2 regions of the Rhizobium sp. YS-1r genome follow, and region 1 is predicted to be linked to the other one. Evidence: riboswitches for the same ligand, from Rfam matches in the RefSeq annotation. Region 1 holds a riboswitch; the other holds the start of a gene.

Region 1 (7,160 bases):
AATTCCGCAGTCAGCTCGGCGCCCATCTGCTTGCGGACGGATTCGTAGTAATTGACGCCCATCATCGGGTTGAGCGCCGGGTCGGACCAGCCGAAATAGGTGATCATCCGCCCGCCGCGCTTTTCGAATTCGCTGAGGTCGGGATTGGTCGCATCGACGATCTCCCGGATCATGCCGATCTTCGGATATTCCGTGTCGAAGTCGAAGGTCTTCCAGTCGATCGCCTTGCCGGAGGCGGGCAGCATGGCCATGTTCTTTACGAAGGTTTCTCCATAGGCGAGCTGCCGGCTCGGGCCCTCTTCGGAGACCATCCACATGTCCCAGCCGCTGGTGCCGGAGGCATCGACGCCCTCGGTTCCGTGTTGCACGCCGGGAAATATCGTCTCGCCCTTGATCCTCACGCCGCCGGCCAATGTCTTCAGCGTTTCCACCTGCGCATTGGTGAAGCAGTCGGAACCACCGGCCTCGCAGGTCTTCAGGTCCTTGGCAGGATCGAAATTGCATTGACGCGGGTCGGCGATCAGCCCGTCCTCGGCGCCGTCGATCCCATCGCATTTGTCCATCACGGCCTTGGCCAGCACGGGAAGCTGCGCCTTGCTGATCGGCGCCTTGAGCAGCGCCCGGGCGTTCCAGACACCCCATATCTGCGTGTTGGTGAGGTCGAGGACGGGCGCACCGGCCAGGATGCCGTCGAAATCGCCGGGATGACGCTGTGCAGAGATCAGTCCCTGGCGCCCGCCTGTCGAGCAGCCATCCCAATAGGAGAAGGAAGGGTGCCGGTCGTAATAACGTGCGGCGATTGCCTTCGCCGTCTCGACCGTCACATGCACGGCACGTGAACCGTAGTCGATCAGGAGATCGAGGTCCTGGGCGAAATCGCCGAGCTTGTAGGTGGCTGCGTCATGTCCGGTATTCTGCTGGACTGTCAGGAAACCTCGCGAAAGTGCGGCATCGCGCGTGGCGATGCGTGATGGCGCGGCGAGTTTCTCGCCTGCATAACCGCCATTGCCGAACATGTAGAGCCGCCGGTTCCAGTTGTCGGGCAGGGTGATCTCGAAGCGGATCTGCGGCTGGATATATCCGGTCACCTGGCAATGGCCCGGCAGGGTGCCGGTGCCTGCCACATGCGTGGCCTTCAGCATGGTTACGTCGGCGAGGGATTGGCCGTTCAGCATCCCGCAGGCGATCTGCGGCGAGACAGTGGCGGCCGAAAAATCCGGCCTGTCCTTCATGTCGATGAAGCTGCTTTTGTTCTGCGCCAGCGCGGGTGTGAAGGCCGCCAACGTCAGAAGGGCGCAGGACGCCAGCAGAAGAGGACGTGTCATCAAGGCTCCTCCCAAAGACCGTTTTGACGGCCTGAGAATGCCGGAGGAGGAAAGGAGCAACAAATAGAAAAAACGGCACAACCCATAACCTCGGGGTTGTCGCCGCGGGCGGCGGGTTCAGTTGAGTACGCGCAGGAGGCCGGGCGAATCCAGAGAGAAGGCGGGAATGGTCACTTCGAAGGTTTCGCCCTCGTCTGTCTGCATGTCGTAGTGGCCGAACATCATGCCGGACGGCGTGTCGAGCGGGCAGCCCGAGGAATATTCGTAGGAATCGCCGGGTTTCAGCCGTGGCTGTTCGCCCACCACGCCGGGACCGTCGACCTCGTCCACCACACCGTTCTGATCGGTGATGTGCCAGTAGCGATGGACCAGCCTGACGGAAATCGGCGAATGATTCTCGATGACGATGCGGTAACCCCAGACGTAGCGGCTTTCCTCCGGATTGGATTGCTCCTCCAGGTAGTAGGGTTCGACAGCGACTTCGATATCTCGTGTCCGGGCGCGATACATGCGGCACCTCAACAATGCTCACTTGCGTTTCTGATTTCGAAGTTCGTCATACTTCGCAGCAACTTTGGAGCGAACTTCCGAATCCAAAGAACATGAGCAGCTTTATAATTCCAGCGTGGTTTCGGATTGGAAGTTCGCCGCAGCGCTTGCCGCGAACAATACTGCGAATTTCAATCCACCACACTGGCCGATATTGTACAGGGCTGCTGAAACGTCAAGAATTCTCACGGTTTGAACAACGGAGTGTGAGCGTTTCTTGAAATTAGGGATAACTGATATGGTGAATCCGGTAAGACCGGACTCACCACGCCGGATCGTTAGGCCGTAACTTCTGAAAGCGCCTTCGCGAAATCCTCGAGCAGGTCCTCGGTGTCTTCGATGCCAGCCGAAAAGCGTACGGTGCCGGGCGAAATGCCGAGCTCCGCACGGGCCTCGTCCGTCAGGTTCTTGTGCGTCGTCGTGGCCGGATGGGTAATGAGGCTCTTGGAATCGCCCAGATTGTTGGAAATTCTGACGATCTCCAACGCGTTCTGAAGTTTGAAGGCGGCTTCCTTGCCGCCCTTCAGCTCGAAGGCGACGAGCGTCGAGCCGCCCGTCATCTGCCTGGCGATGATATCGGCCTGCGGATGGTCCTTGCGGCCCGGATAGATGACCTGCGCCACCTGGCTCTGCTCGGCCAGGAAATCGGCGATCTTCGAGGCGCTCTCCGTCTGCTGCTTGACGCGCAGCGGCAGGGTCTCGATCCCCTTCAAAAGCGTCCAGGCGTTGAACGGCGACATGGCCGGGCCGGTATGGCGGAAATAGTCGTGCAGGTTCTCGTCGATCCAGGCCTTGTCGGACAGCACCACGCCGCCGAGGCAGCGGCCCTGGCCGTCGATATGCTTGGTCGCCGAATAGACGACGATATGCGCGCCGAGCTCCAGCGGCTTCTGGAAGAGCGGGGTCGCAAAGACGTTGTCGACGACCACTTTCGCGCCGATCTGGTTGGCAAGCCTGGCGACGCCGGCGATATCGACCACTTCCAGTGTGGGGTTGGTCGGACTTTCCAGGAAGAAGACCTTGGTCTTCGGAGTGATCGCCTTTTCCCAGTTTTCGAGATAGCGGCCGTCGATCAGCGTGCAGTCGATCCCGTATTTCGGAGCGAGTGTCTCGACCACCCAGCGGCAGGAGCCGAAGAGGGCGCGTGCGGCGACGATATGGTCGCCGGCCTTCAGCTGGCAGAGGATTGCGGCGGTGACGGCAGCCATGCCGGAGGCGGTGGCGCGCGCGTCTTCCGCACCTTCCAGCATGCACATGCGCTTCTCGAACATGTCGTTGGTGGGGCTGCCGTAGCGTGCATAGATGAAGCCGTCCGTCTCGCCCTTGAAGCGGGCCTCGGCGGCTTCCGACGTATCGTAGACGAAGCCCTGGGTCAGGAAGATCGCTTCCGAGGTTTCGCCATATTGCGAGCGCAACGTGCCGCCGTGAACGAGCTGGGTTGCCGGGCGCCATGTCTTGGTCATGTTAGTTCCCACCTTCAACAACAAAAAAACCGGCCGCAAAAGCAGACCGGTTTGGCACCCGGTCTTTTTAGCCACTTATTTAACGTGGCTGCAAGCCGACCGGCCAAATCACCACGGGATAAAGCTGCCATACGCCCGCTGCCTTCTTGCGTCAATGGTCTCGATTTGGTTTTGTCACCTGAAATACGGAAGAGACATGATGGCTCGCGAAACAGGCATTCTGGCGGACCGCGCGATTGCGGCGCTTTTCAAAAGTGGACGGCTCACCTCCGAGCGGGAGCTTGACCTCGATCAGATCCAGCCCGCAAGTCTCGACCTGCGCCTGGGCACGAAAGCCTTCCGCGTCCGCGCGAGCTTCATGCCTGGCCCCACGCACCTCGTATCCGACAAGCTCGACCGTCTGAAACTGCATGTGATCGATCTTTCGGAAGGTGCGGTGCTTGAAACCGGCTGCGTCTATATCGTGCCGCTGATGGAAAGGCTCGACCTGCCGGCCGGCATGTCGGCCTCGGCTAACCCGAAGAGCTCGACCGGCCGGCTGGACATTTTTACCCGCGTCATCACCGACTACGCGCAGGAATTCGACAAGATCCCGGCCGGCTATTCCGGCCCGCTCTATCTCGAAATCTCGCCGCGCACCTTCCCGATCGTCGTGCGCCGCGGCTCGCGTCTGTCGCAGATCCGCTTCCGGGTGGGGAATGCCCTGCTCGGCGAGCCGGAGCTACTGCAACTCCACAATGACCAGATTCTCGTCGCCGCCAGCAGGCCGAACGTTTCGGGTGGCGGCATCGCGTTGTCGATCGATCTCACAGGCGACGAGGAGGGGTTGATCGGTTATCGCGGCAAGCACCACACGGCTGTGGTCGATGTCGACAAGAAAGCCCAGCACGACATCTTCGATTTCTGGGAGCCGCTCTATAGCCGCGGCCGCACCGAACTGATCCTCGATCCGGATGAATTCTATATCCTTGTCTCGCGCGAGGCCGTGCACGTTCCACCTCTCTATGCAGCCGAAATGACGCCCTTCGACCCGCTGGTCGGCGAATTCCGCGTTCATTATGCCGGCTTCTTCGATCCGGGCTTCGGCCATGAAGCCGCAGGCGGCCGCGGCAGCCGGGCGGTGCTCGAAGTGCGCAGCCATGAAGTGCCCTTCATCCTGGAGGACGGCCAGATCGTCGGACGCCTCGTCTACGAGCATATGCAGGAAAAGCCGGAAGGGCTTTACGGGACGGGCGTCGGTTCGAACTATCAGGCACAAGGCCTGAAGCTCTCCAAACATTTTCGTACATGATCGAAAGCGGGAACGCTTGACACGCAGCCCCATCTGTTGAAAGTCTCAACCCGCAAGCGGGTGTAGCTCAATGGTAGAGCAGCAGCTTCCCAAGCTGAATACGAGGGTTCGATTCCCTTCACCCGCTCCAGTTTTCCGACAATCACATCAGCTTGCCCCAGGCAGGGTTCCATTCTACTCCCTCTGAAAGTTCCACGAAGATCGGTTGCTTGTCCGGTCCCTGGTCTTGTTCTCCGCCATCCGAAAGGCGTCATCCGGCTCCATCTCTTCGCCGGGGAAGATCGTGTCGTTCTCGGCTGGATCGGCAACTCTTCTGATATAGCCGCGGATCTGGTCTCCGGAATGATAGAACCTGATGATCAAGGCGCCAGGCGCCGGTTCGCCGCTGCGGTAACGATAATAGGTGTGCATTTTTTCCCTCCATTGTCAGTACCTCTACCTGACCTGCGGAAGTGTGAAATGTTCCCTGTATTTCTGGAGGAAGGGCGGCCCTTGGGTCGCCCTTGATCGTGCTGACTGATGCTTTGCCGTACTTCGGTTCAGAGTTCCGTCCATCCGGCTTTCTGGCTTGCTGCTGTCGAACCGCCGCCGAAGGCGCCGGCAAGCGTTTGAGCAAGCGCCCGCGCCGGCGATGCAGCCGGACGGGCCTCGCTATCGGAAGCAGCCCGGACTGCCGGCTTGGCTGCCGCCGCGGTGGTCGGCGAAGCCGGCCGCGAGGTCAAGGACGCCGCTGCGGTTGCATATCCGCCCGTGCCGGTCAGCTTGAACTGGCCGAGCAGCTTGGTGAGTGCCGTCGCTTCGGTCGCCAGACTATGGCTCGCTGCGGTCGTTTCCTCGACCATGGCTGCGTTCTGCTGCGTGCCCTGGTCCATCGCGTTCACCGAAGTGTTGATCTCCTGCAGGCCGATGGACTGCTCCCGCGAGGCGTCCGCGATGGCATGGACGTGACCGTTGATCTCCTGCACTTCGTGAAGGATGGTTTCGAGCGCCTTGCCCGTTTCATCGACGAGCGCGACACCGGTCTGGACATGCGTGCCGGACGTGGTGATCAGCGCCTTGATCTCCTTCGCCGCATGGGCCGAACGTTGGGCGAGTTCGCGCACTTCCTGGGCCACGACCGCAAAACCCTTGCCGGCGTCACCCGCGCGGGCCGCCTCCACACCGGCATTGAGTGCCAGAAGATTGGTCTGGAAGGCGATGTCGTCGATCACGCCGATGATATTGGAGATCTCACTGGACGATTTTTCGATCTCCTGCATCGCATTGACCGCCTTGCGCACCACGTCGCTGGATTTCTCGGCGCCGGTGCGGGTGCGGGTCACAAGCTGGCTCACTTCCGCGGCCCGCTTTGCCGCGTCCTTCACGGTTGTTGTGATTTCCTCGAGCGCGGCTGCAGTCTCCTCGACCGAAGCGGCCTGTTGCTCGGTGCGTTTGGAAAGCGCATCGGCGGAGGAGCGGATCTCGCTGGCGCCGGCATTGATCGCCGTGGCGTTCGCGCCGACCGCGATCATCGTCTCGTTGAGCGTGCCGACCGAATTGTTGAAGTCGACACGCAGCGAATCGAGATGCGGAGCGAAAGGCGTTTCCAGGCGCGAGATGAGGTCGCCGGAGGCGAGGCGCCGCAGGCCTTCGCCGAGCGAGCGCATGGCACGTTCCAGTTCGCCGGCTTCCGCCGCACGCTGTGCGTCGCGCTCCTGGCGTTCACGGTCGCTGAGGTCGCGATCGGCGGTGGCGCGCACTTCTAGATTGACGCGTTCGATTTCGTTGCTGCGGAAGACCTGTACTGCTTGCGCCATGAAACCGATTTCGTCCCGGCGATCGAGGCCGATGATGTCGCTGACCGTATCACCCTCCGCCAGCAGCTTCATTCGCTCGCTCAGCTTATTGATCGGTGCCGCAAGGCCGACCTGGGCGACGTAGATGCCGAATCCGATCAGCGCGAGGGTAGCAATGCCGATGATGGCGAAGCAGAGATTGATGCGCTGGTTGACCGTATCGGAGAGCGCATCGCCGCCGTCGTCCAGAAGCTTCATCAATGCGTCGTTGTTGGCGATCATCTTCGGCGTAATGGCGGCGATACCCGCACTGATCTGCGCCATTGCGTCCGCTGCACCTTTTTCATCGCCGGCTCTGTGCAGGTCGAGCGCTTTCTTGGTCACCTGCTCGAGAGCGGTGACATCCGCGATGAGCTCATCCGCCGCCGCTTTCCGGCTCGGCACGAGCTCGGCCGCCTGCTGCAGGCGTTCCCGGGCCTGACCGAACTTCGATGCCGCCTTGGCGGCCGTCTCCGCCTCCTTCGATCCGGCCGGCATGTTCAGCGAGAAGCTCGCCTGAAGGACCGACGACAGCACAGATGCGTTTGCGCGGGAAGCCTGCATGGCGGCCGACGCTTCATGGTCGATGAACGTGCTGTAGCTCCCGTCGGCGTGTTTGAATTCCTGCACGATGTAGATCAGGCCCGCCACCGAAACGAGCCCGAGAAGAACGACGACCGAAAGGATCTTCGTCCGGATTTTCATATTCTGCAACATG
Region 2 (7,160 bases), on a different contig from region 1:
TCTCGAGCTCGAGCCATTCTTCTTCCATTTTCGTCAGTCTTTCGCGCAGGCTTTCCATTTCCGCCGCAAGCTTGTGGAAGGCGGCAGGGTCTTTGGAAAAGAGGTTCGGGTCCGCCATCTTCTTCTCGCGGACAGCAATTTCTTCCTCCGCCTTGGCAATTTCCTTCGGCAGGTTTTCGAGTGCGAATTTCTGCTTATAGGAGAGCTTTCCCTTGGCCTTGGAGGTTTCGGCCGGCGGCGCGGCGGCCTCTGTCTTCTGCCGTTCCGTTCTCTCCGTCTTGCGCTTCTCCTCGATCGCGCCTCTCCGTTGGGCCAGCATGTCCGTATAGCCGCCGGCATATTCGATCCACCGCCCGTCCGGCGCCTCCGGATTGGCCGGGGCGATCGTCGAGGTCACGGTGCGGTCCAGGAAATCGCGATCATGGCTGACGAGGATCACCGTGCCGTTGTAGCCGGCGACAATTTCCTGCAGCAGATCCAGCGTTTCGATGTCGAGGTCGTTGGTGGGTTCGTCGAGAATCAAGAGGTTCGAGGGCTTCGCCATGATGCGGGCGAGCATCAGGCGGGCACGTTCACCACCGGAAAGGCTCCTGATCGGTGTCCTGATCTGTTCCGGCTGGAACAAGAAGTCCTTCATGTAGCCTGCGACATGCCGCTGCTCGCCATTGACCAGCAACGTCTCCCCGCGGCCGTCTGTCAGGTAGTGGGAGAGCGTCTCCTCCGGATTCAGGTTCTCGCGCTTCTGGTCGAGCGTTGCGATCTCAAGATTGGTGCCGAGCTTGACGGTACCGCTATCTGGTGCGAGCTGCCCGGTCAGCATCTTGAGCAATGTCGTCTTGCCCGCGCCATTAGGCCCTACGAGGCCGATCCGGTCGCCGCGATGAATCCGGATCGAAAAAGGTGCGACGATCTGCCGGTCATAGGCTTTGGTGATGTTCTCCGCCTCGATCACAAGCTTGCCCGATTCACGACCTTCGGTGACCTGCGCCTGGACGGTCCCTTGGGGCCCTTTGTGGCCGCGATAGGCTGCTCGCATGGATTGCAGATCGCCGAGGCGCCGCATGTTGCGCTTGCGGCGCGCGGTCACGCCATAACGCAGCCAATGCTCCTCGCGCTCGATCGCCTTGCCGAGCTTGTGCTGTTCCAGCTCCTCAGCCTCCAGCACTTCGTCACGCCATGCTTCAAAATGAGCGAACCCCTTGTCGAGACGGCGGGAGATGCCGCGGTCGAGCCAGACGGTCGCGGTCGAAACCCGTTCGAGGAAGCGCCTATCGTGGGAAATCAGTACCAGTGCGCTCCTTGTTTTCCGCAACTCGTCTTCCAGCCATTCGATGGTCGGCAGGTCGAGATGGTTGGTCGGCTCATCCAGCATCAGGATGTCCGGCTCGGGTGCCATCACACGGGCGAGCGCGGCGCGGCGGGATTCGCCGCCCGAAAGCGTCTTTGGGTCTTCCTGGCCGGTGAGGCCGAGATGTTCGAGTAGGTAGGTAACGCGATAGGGATCATCGCCCGGGCCGAGGCCTGATTCCGCATAGGCTTGCACGGTGGCATAGTCGGCAAAATCCGGCGCCTGTTCGAGGTAGCGGATCGTCGAGGCCGGATGGCGGAAGACTTCGCCTGACTGCGGCTCGACCATGCCGGCGGCGATCTTCATCAGCGTCGACTTGCCGGAACCGTTGCGACCGACGAGGCAGATGCGGTCGCCTGGCTCCACCTGCAGGCCCGCGCCAGCGAGCAGCGGCGCGCCGCCAAAGCTCAGGAAGATATCGTCGAGTTTCAAGATGGGGGGTGCCAAAAGTCAGGGTCCTGTCATGTCGTAGGGGCGAGCAAGGATCATCGCTCTGCCGGCCTTCAGATGGAATTCCACCGGTCCTTCTGCAATGTTCGAGACCGTACGAGAAGAGCCGAAGGGAAGCCCAAAATTGTGGAGCGGATAACGCGCACCAATGATGTCCAGGCCTTCCAGTGCCGAAAAACCGATGATCGAAAAGAGCGAGCCTTTCGGCAAGTCGAGCTTTTTATCCCCCGGCAGCAGCGGCACCGCCTCCTCCTCGCCGGACGTGAGCAAAATGTCGAAGCCGCGTTCGGCAAGGCTCATGGCATGGAAGAGGTGCTGGAGCGCGTGATCGCTCCGTTCCCCGCCGAGTGCGCCGACGAAGATCAGCCGTGCGGCGCCGCGGTCGATCGCTTCCGCCGTGGCGATCTCACCGTCTGTCTCGGTCTTGGCGGGCGGATAGGTCTGCTGTTTCACGCCCGGCCATTGTCTTGCAAGTTCGGCATCGGTGGAATCGAAATCGCCGACCCACAGTTCGGGCTCGACGCCGAGTGTCGCTGCATGTCTCATGCCGCTGTCAGCCGCGATGAAGCGGCTGGTACTGGTCGCTTCCAGCAGTCGGTCGGTGACGGTGAGATCGCCGCCAAGCAGGATGGTAAAGGTCGAATGGCTCATGGTTACTGCCCTTAGCGTAAAGGGACCTCATTGGGAAAGCTGTTGCACCGCCGAAGCCAAGCTTTTAGTTTGCGGCTCGCTTTTCAATCGGGATATCAGGATGCAGTTTCAGGGTACAGCGGACTATATCGCGGACAAGGATCTGATGGTGGCGGTGAATGCCGCGATCCGGCTCGAGCGCCCGCTGCTGGTGAAAGGCGAGCCGGGTACCGGCAAGACTGAACTTGCCCGGCAGGTGGCAGCAGCCCTTGGTCTCGATCTCATCGAGTGGAACATCAAGTCCACCACAAAGGCACAGCAGGGCCTCTACGAATATGATGCGGTCTCGCGCCTGCGCGACAGCCAGCTCGGCGACGAGCGGGTCCACGATGTCGCGAATTATATCCGACGCGGCAAGCTTTGGCAGGCCTTTGCGGCGGACAGGAAGGTCGTCCTGCTGATCGACGAGATCGACAAGGCGGATATCGAATTCCCGAACGACCTTCTGCAGGAACTCGATCGGATGGAATTTCACGTCTACGAGACCGGCAAAACGGTCAAGGCTAGAGTCCGGCCCATCGTCATCATCACTTCGAACAATGAGAAGGAGCTTCCAGACGCTTTCCTGCGCCGCTGCTTCTTCCACTACATTCGTTTCCCGAATGTCGAGACGCTGTCACGCATCGTCGAGGTGCATTATCCGGGTATCAAGCAGACCCTCGTGCGCAACGCATTGATGCAGTTCTATGAAATCCGCGAGATGCCGGGGCTCAAGAAGAAGCCGTCGACGTCAGAGGCGCTCGACTGGATACGTCTCCTCGTTGCAGACGATGTCGACCCGGCCGATTTGCGCGGGGACGTGAAGAACGCGCTGCCGAAGCTGCATGGTGCGTTGCTCAAGAACGAGCAGGATGTCCATCTTTTCGAGCGGATCGCCTTCATGGCGCGGCGCGAGCGGTAAGCGGAAGATTTTGCTCCCATTGACGACAGGCATAGCAAGGCGTATTTGAAAGTCCGTAGTTTCGTGGTGATTTGGCCGGCCGGCTTGCAGCCACGTAAAAAAAGTCGCTAAAGGGCCGCGAGAAGATGACTTCCCCAGATCATGCTTCCCCGGGCCGGCTGCGATTTTTCGTCGCCGGTTTTTTATTTCGTGGGTTTAGACATGCCGATCAAGATTCCCGATACGCTGCCTGCCTTCAGCACCCTCGTTTCCGAGGGCGTGCGGGTGATGACCGAAACTGCGGCGGTGCGGCAGGACATTCGTCCGCTCCAGATCGGACTTCTCAATCTCATGCCCAACAAGATCAAGACAGAGCTGCAGATGGCGCGTCTCGTCGGCGCGACGCCGCTGCAGGTGGAGCTGTCGCTGGTGCGAATCGGCAACCACAGGGCCAAGAACACGCCGGAAGAGCATCTGCTGGCTTTCTACGAAACATGGGAAGAGGTGAAGCACCGCAAGTTCGATGGCTTCATCATCACCGGTGCACCGATCGAGACACTGCCTTACGAAGAGGTCACCTACTGGGACGAGATGGAGAAGATTCTCGACTGGACAACCACCAATGTCCATTCGACCATGAATGTCTGCTGGGGTGCGATGGCGGCCATCTACCATTTTCACGGCGTGCCGAAATACGAGTTGAAGGAGAAGGCCTTCGGTGTCTACCGGCACCGCAATCTTGCTTCCTCCTCCGTTTATCTCAACGGCTTCTCGGATGACTTCCAGGTGCCGGTATCGCGCTGGACGGAGGTGCGCCGCGCGGATATCGAAAAGGTACCAAGCCTTGAAATCCTGATGGAATCAGACGATATGGGCATCTGCCTCGTGCATGAGAAAAGGGGAAAGCGTCTCTACATGTTCAATCATGTGGAATACGACTCCACCTCGCTGGCGGATGAGTATTTCCGGGATGTGAATGCCGGTGTCCCCATCAAGTTGCCGCATGACTATTTCCCGCACAACGACGATACTCTGACGCCCCTGAACCGCTGGCGCAGCCATGCGCATCTTCTCTTCGGCAACTGGATCAACGAGATCTACCAGACGACGCCCTACGATCTGGAGAAAATCGGCGAGCCGGAGAAGACCGGCGCGGAATAGGTCAGCATGTTCATTCCCTTCTTCCTGCACCTAAGGGAGGCGAAGGTCCCGGTAACGCTCCGGGAATTCCTGGCGCTTCTCGAAGGCATGGAAGAGGGGCTGGCCGATTTCGACGTCGAGGCTTTCTACTTCCTCGCCCGCACGGCGTTGGTGAAGGATGAACGCCACATCGATAAATTCGACCAGGTCTTTTCCTCCTATTTTCGCGGCCTGGAGATGGTCTCCGGCAAGCCGGGCCTCGATACCCAGAACATTCCCGAAGAATGGCTGCGCAAGCTCATCGAAAAACACCTGACCGAGGAAGAGAAGAAACTCGTCCAGTCGCTCGGCGGTTTCGAAAAGCTGATGGAGACGCTGCGACAGCGGCTCGAAGAGCAGAAAGGGCGCCATCAGGGCGGGTCGAAATGGATCGGCACCGGCGGCACTTCGCCCTTCGGCGCCTATGGCTATAACCCGGAAGGCGTGCGCATCGGGCAGGACGAATCCCGCCATCGCAGTGCAGTGAAGGTCTGGGACAGGCGCGAATTCAGGGATTTCGACGACAAGGTCGAACTCGGCACGCGCAATATCAAGCTGGCACTGAAACGGCTTCGGCGCTGGGTGCGGGAGGGCGCGGCCGAGGAATTCGACCTGCCCGGCACGATCCGTTCCACCGCCGAGCACGGCTACCTCGACGTGCAGACAAGGCCGGAGCGGCATAATGCCGTGAAGCTTTTGATGTTCTTCGATGTGGGCGGGTCGATGGATGACCATATCCGCATCGTTGAGGAACTGTTTTCCGCCGCGCGGGCAGAGTTCAAGCATATGGAGCATTTCTACTTCCACAATTGCCTCTACGAAGGCGTTTGGAAGGAGAACCTCCGTCGCGCCGAGCGAATGGCAACGCTGGATCTCATCCGCAGCTATGGTTCGGACTACAAGGTGATCTTTGTCGGTGACGCTTCGATGAGCCCCTATGAGATCACCCATGCGGGCGGTTCCGTCGAGCACTGGAACCAGGAGCCCGGCGAGGCCTGGATCAGGCGTATCACCGATCATTTCCACCGCTGCGTCTGGCTCAATCCGGTGCCCGAAAATCAGTGGCGCTACACGGCCTCGATCGGGTTGATGCGGCAGTTCATGACCGAACGGATGTTTCCAATGACGCTCGGCGGGCTTGAACAGGCGACGCGCACACTCGCCCGCTGACGGATTTTGCTTCCCGTGACATTGCAGCTTGCCGCCAAATCACGCAGGTTGCCGCCAAATGTCCGGTGGAGGAAAAGGTCATGACGGATCAGAATTTCGAAGTCTTCGGCACGACGGAAAATGGCGAGCCCGTTTATCGCGTGAGAATTGCCGGCGGCGGATTGACCGCGAGTATCATTACATGGGGCGCCGTGATCCAGGATCTCAGGCTGGAGGGCCATCGGCCGCCACTCGTGCTGGGGTTCGAGGCTTTCGATCCATATCCGATCCATTCGCCGTATTTCGGGGCAACGCCCGGCCGTTGCGCAAACCGCATCTCCGCCGGCCGTTTCACGCTCGACGGAAGACAATACCAGCTTGAAATGAACCAACCGGGGATCGGCCACCTTCACGGGGGTACGGATGGTCTTGGCCGCAGCAACTGGTCGATCGTCGATCACGCGGCTGACAAGGTCGTACTTCAGATCACCGATCCCGATGGCCGCGCGGGCTATCCCGGCAATTGCACCGTGACCGCCACCTATCAGCTCAAGGACCACGGCGTGCTGTCGGTGATCTACGAATCCACGACTGACCAGCCGACACTCGCCAACATCTGCCAGCACTCCTATTTCAATCTTGACGGCCGTGAAGACGCCCTTGGTCACGACATTATGATCGCCGCCGATCAGTTGGTCGAAGTGGATGAGAAGCAGTTGCCGACCGGCAGACTGACGTCAGTCGCCGATACGCCTTTCGACCTGCGGGAGATGGGGCCGATGAAGCGGTTCGACGACGGCAAACAGGTCCTGTTCGATCACAACTACTGTCTGTCGCCGGAACGGACACGGAAGCGTTCCGTGGCGCTGGCGCGCAGCGTCTATTCCGGCGTTTCGATGGAAGTGCGGACCACCGAGCCCGGTGTGCAATTTTATGCCGCCTTCAAGCTTCAGGAAATCCCGGTGCCGGGCCTCGAAGGTCGCCGTTACGGCCCCTTTGCCGGGTTTTGCCTGGAAACCCAGGTATGGCCGGACGCGATCAATCATCCGAATTTCCCGAACGTTGTGCTGCGTCCGGGCGAAGTGCTGCGGCAGGAGACAGACTATGTCTTTTCGAAGCAGTGAGCGGGGATAAGCTTGGCTCACCCATGTGGCAGGCGGGGTGCGAAATAGATTCGATGATGGGAAGTCGAACCGCTTCGACATGAGACTTTGGCCGTCGACAGGAAAGTCGGCGGCACAAGCCGGGTCTGCACTATAGAATTCAAGCAGCGACGCTTCCGGCCCAAGATAAGGCCTTTTCAAGGTATGATTTGAGAGAAAAACTGGAGCGGGCGAAGGGATTCGAACCCTCGACCCCAACCTTGGCAAGGTTGTGCTCTACCCCTGAGCTACACCCGCTCATCAAGCCACCGGTCCGGGGTAGATCGCTTGGACCGTGGGTCGCTGCTGTTGCCGACGACGG

Evidence for each region. A riboswitch is a leader RNA that binds a small molecule or an ion and turns the genes downstream of it on or off. The one in region 1 is predicted to bind S-adenosylmethionine.
Region 2: another riboswitch for S-adenosylmethionine. It lies ahead of metA (homoserine O-succinyltransferase); the one in region 1 lies ahead of JL39_RS28995 (O-succinylhomoserine sulfhydrylase).

The regions. Positions count from the first base shown of each region.
Region 1 covers NZ_JPYQ01000056.1:691,508-698,667, reverse strand. The annotation lists gene JL39_RS29005 (tannase/feruloyl esterase family alpha/beta hydrolase) at 1-1,325, opposite strand, end outside; gene apaG (Co2+/Mg2+ efflux protein ApaG) at 1,443-1,835, opposite strand; gene JL39_RS28995 (O-succinylhomoserine sulfhydrylase) at 2,153-3,337, opposite strand; SAM riboswitch at 3,384-3,462, opposite strand; gene JL39_RS28990 (2'-deoxycytidine 5'-triphosphate deaminase) at 3,534-4,628, shown strand; tRNA gene JL39_RS28985 (tRNA-Gly) at 4,685-4,758, shown strand; gene JL39_RS28980 (hypothetical protein) at 4,803-5,039, opposite strand; gene JL39_RS28975 (methyl-accepting chemotaxis protein) at 5,168-7,159, opposite strand.
Region 2 covers NZ_JPYQ01000055.1:210,786-217,945, forward strand. The annotation lists gene JL39_RS23765 (ABC-F family ATP-binding cassette domain-containing protein) at 1-1,795, opposite strand, end outside; gene JL39_RS23770 (thiamine diphosphokinase) at 1,799-2,449, opposite strand; gene JL39_RS23775 (MoxR family ATPase) at 2,550-3,389, shown strand; SAM riboswitch at 3,443-3,520, shown strand; gene metA (homoserine O-succinyltransferase) at 3,591-4,529, shown strand; gene JL39_RS23785 (VWA domain-containing protein) at 4,536-5,717, shown strand; gene JL39_RS23790 (aldose epimerase family protein) at 5,798-6,820, shown strand; tRNA gene JL39_RS23795 (tRNA-Gly) at 7,022-7,096, opposite strand.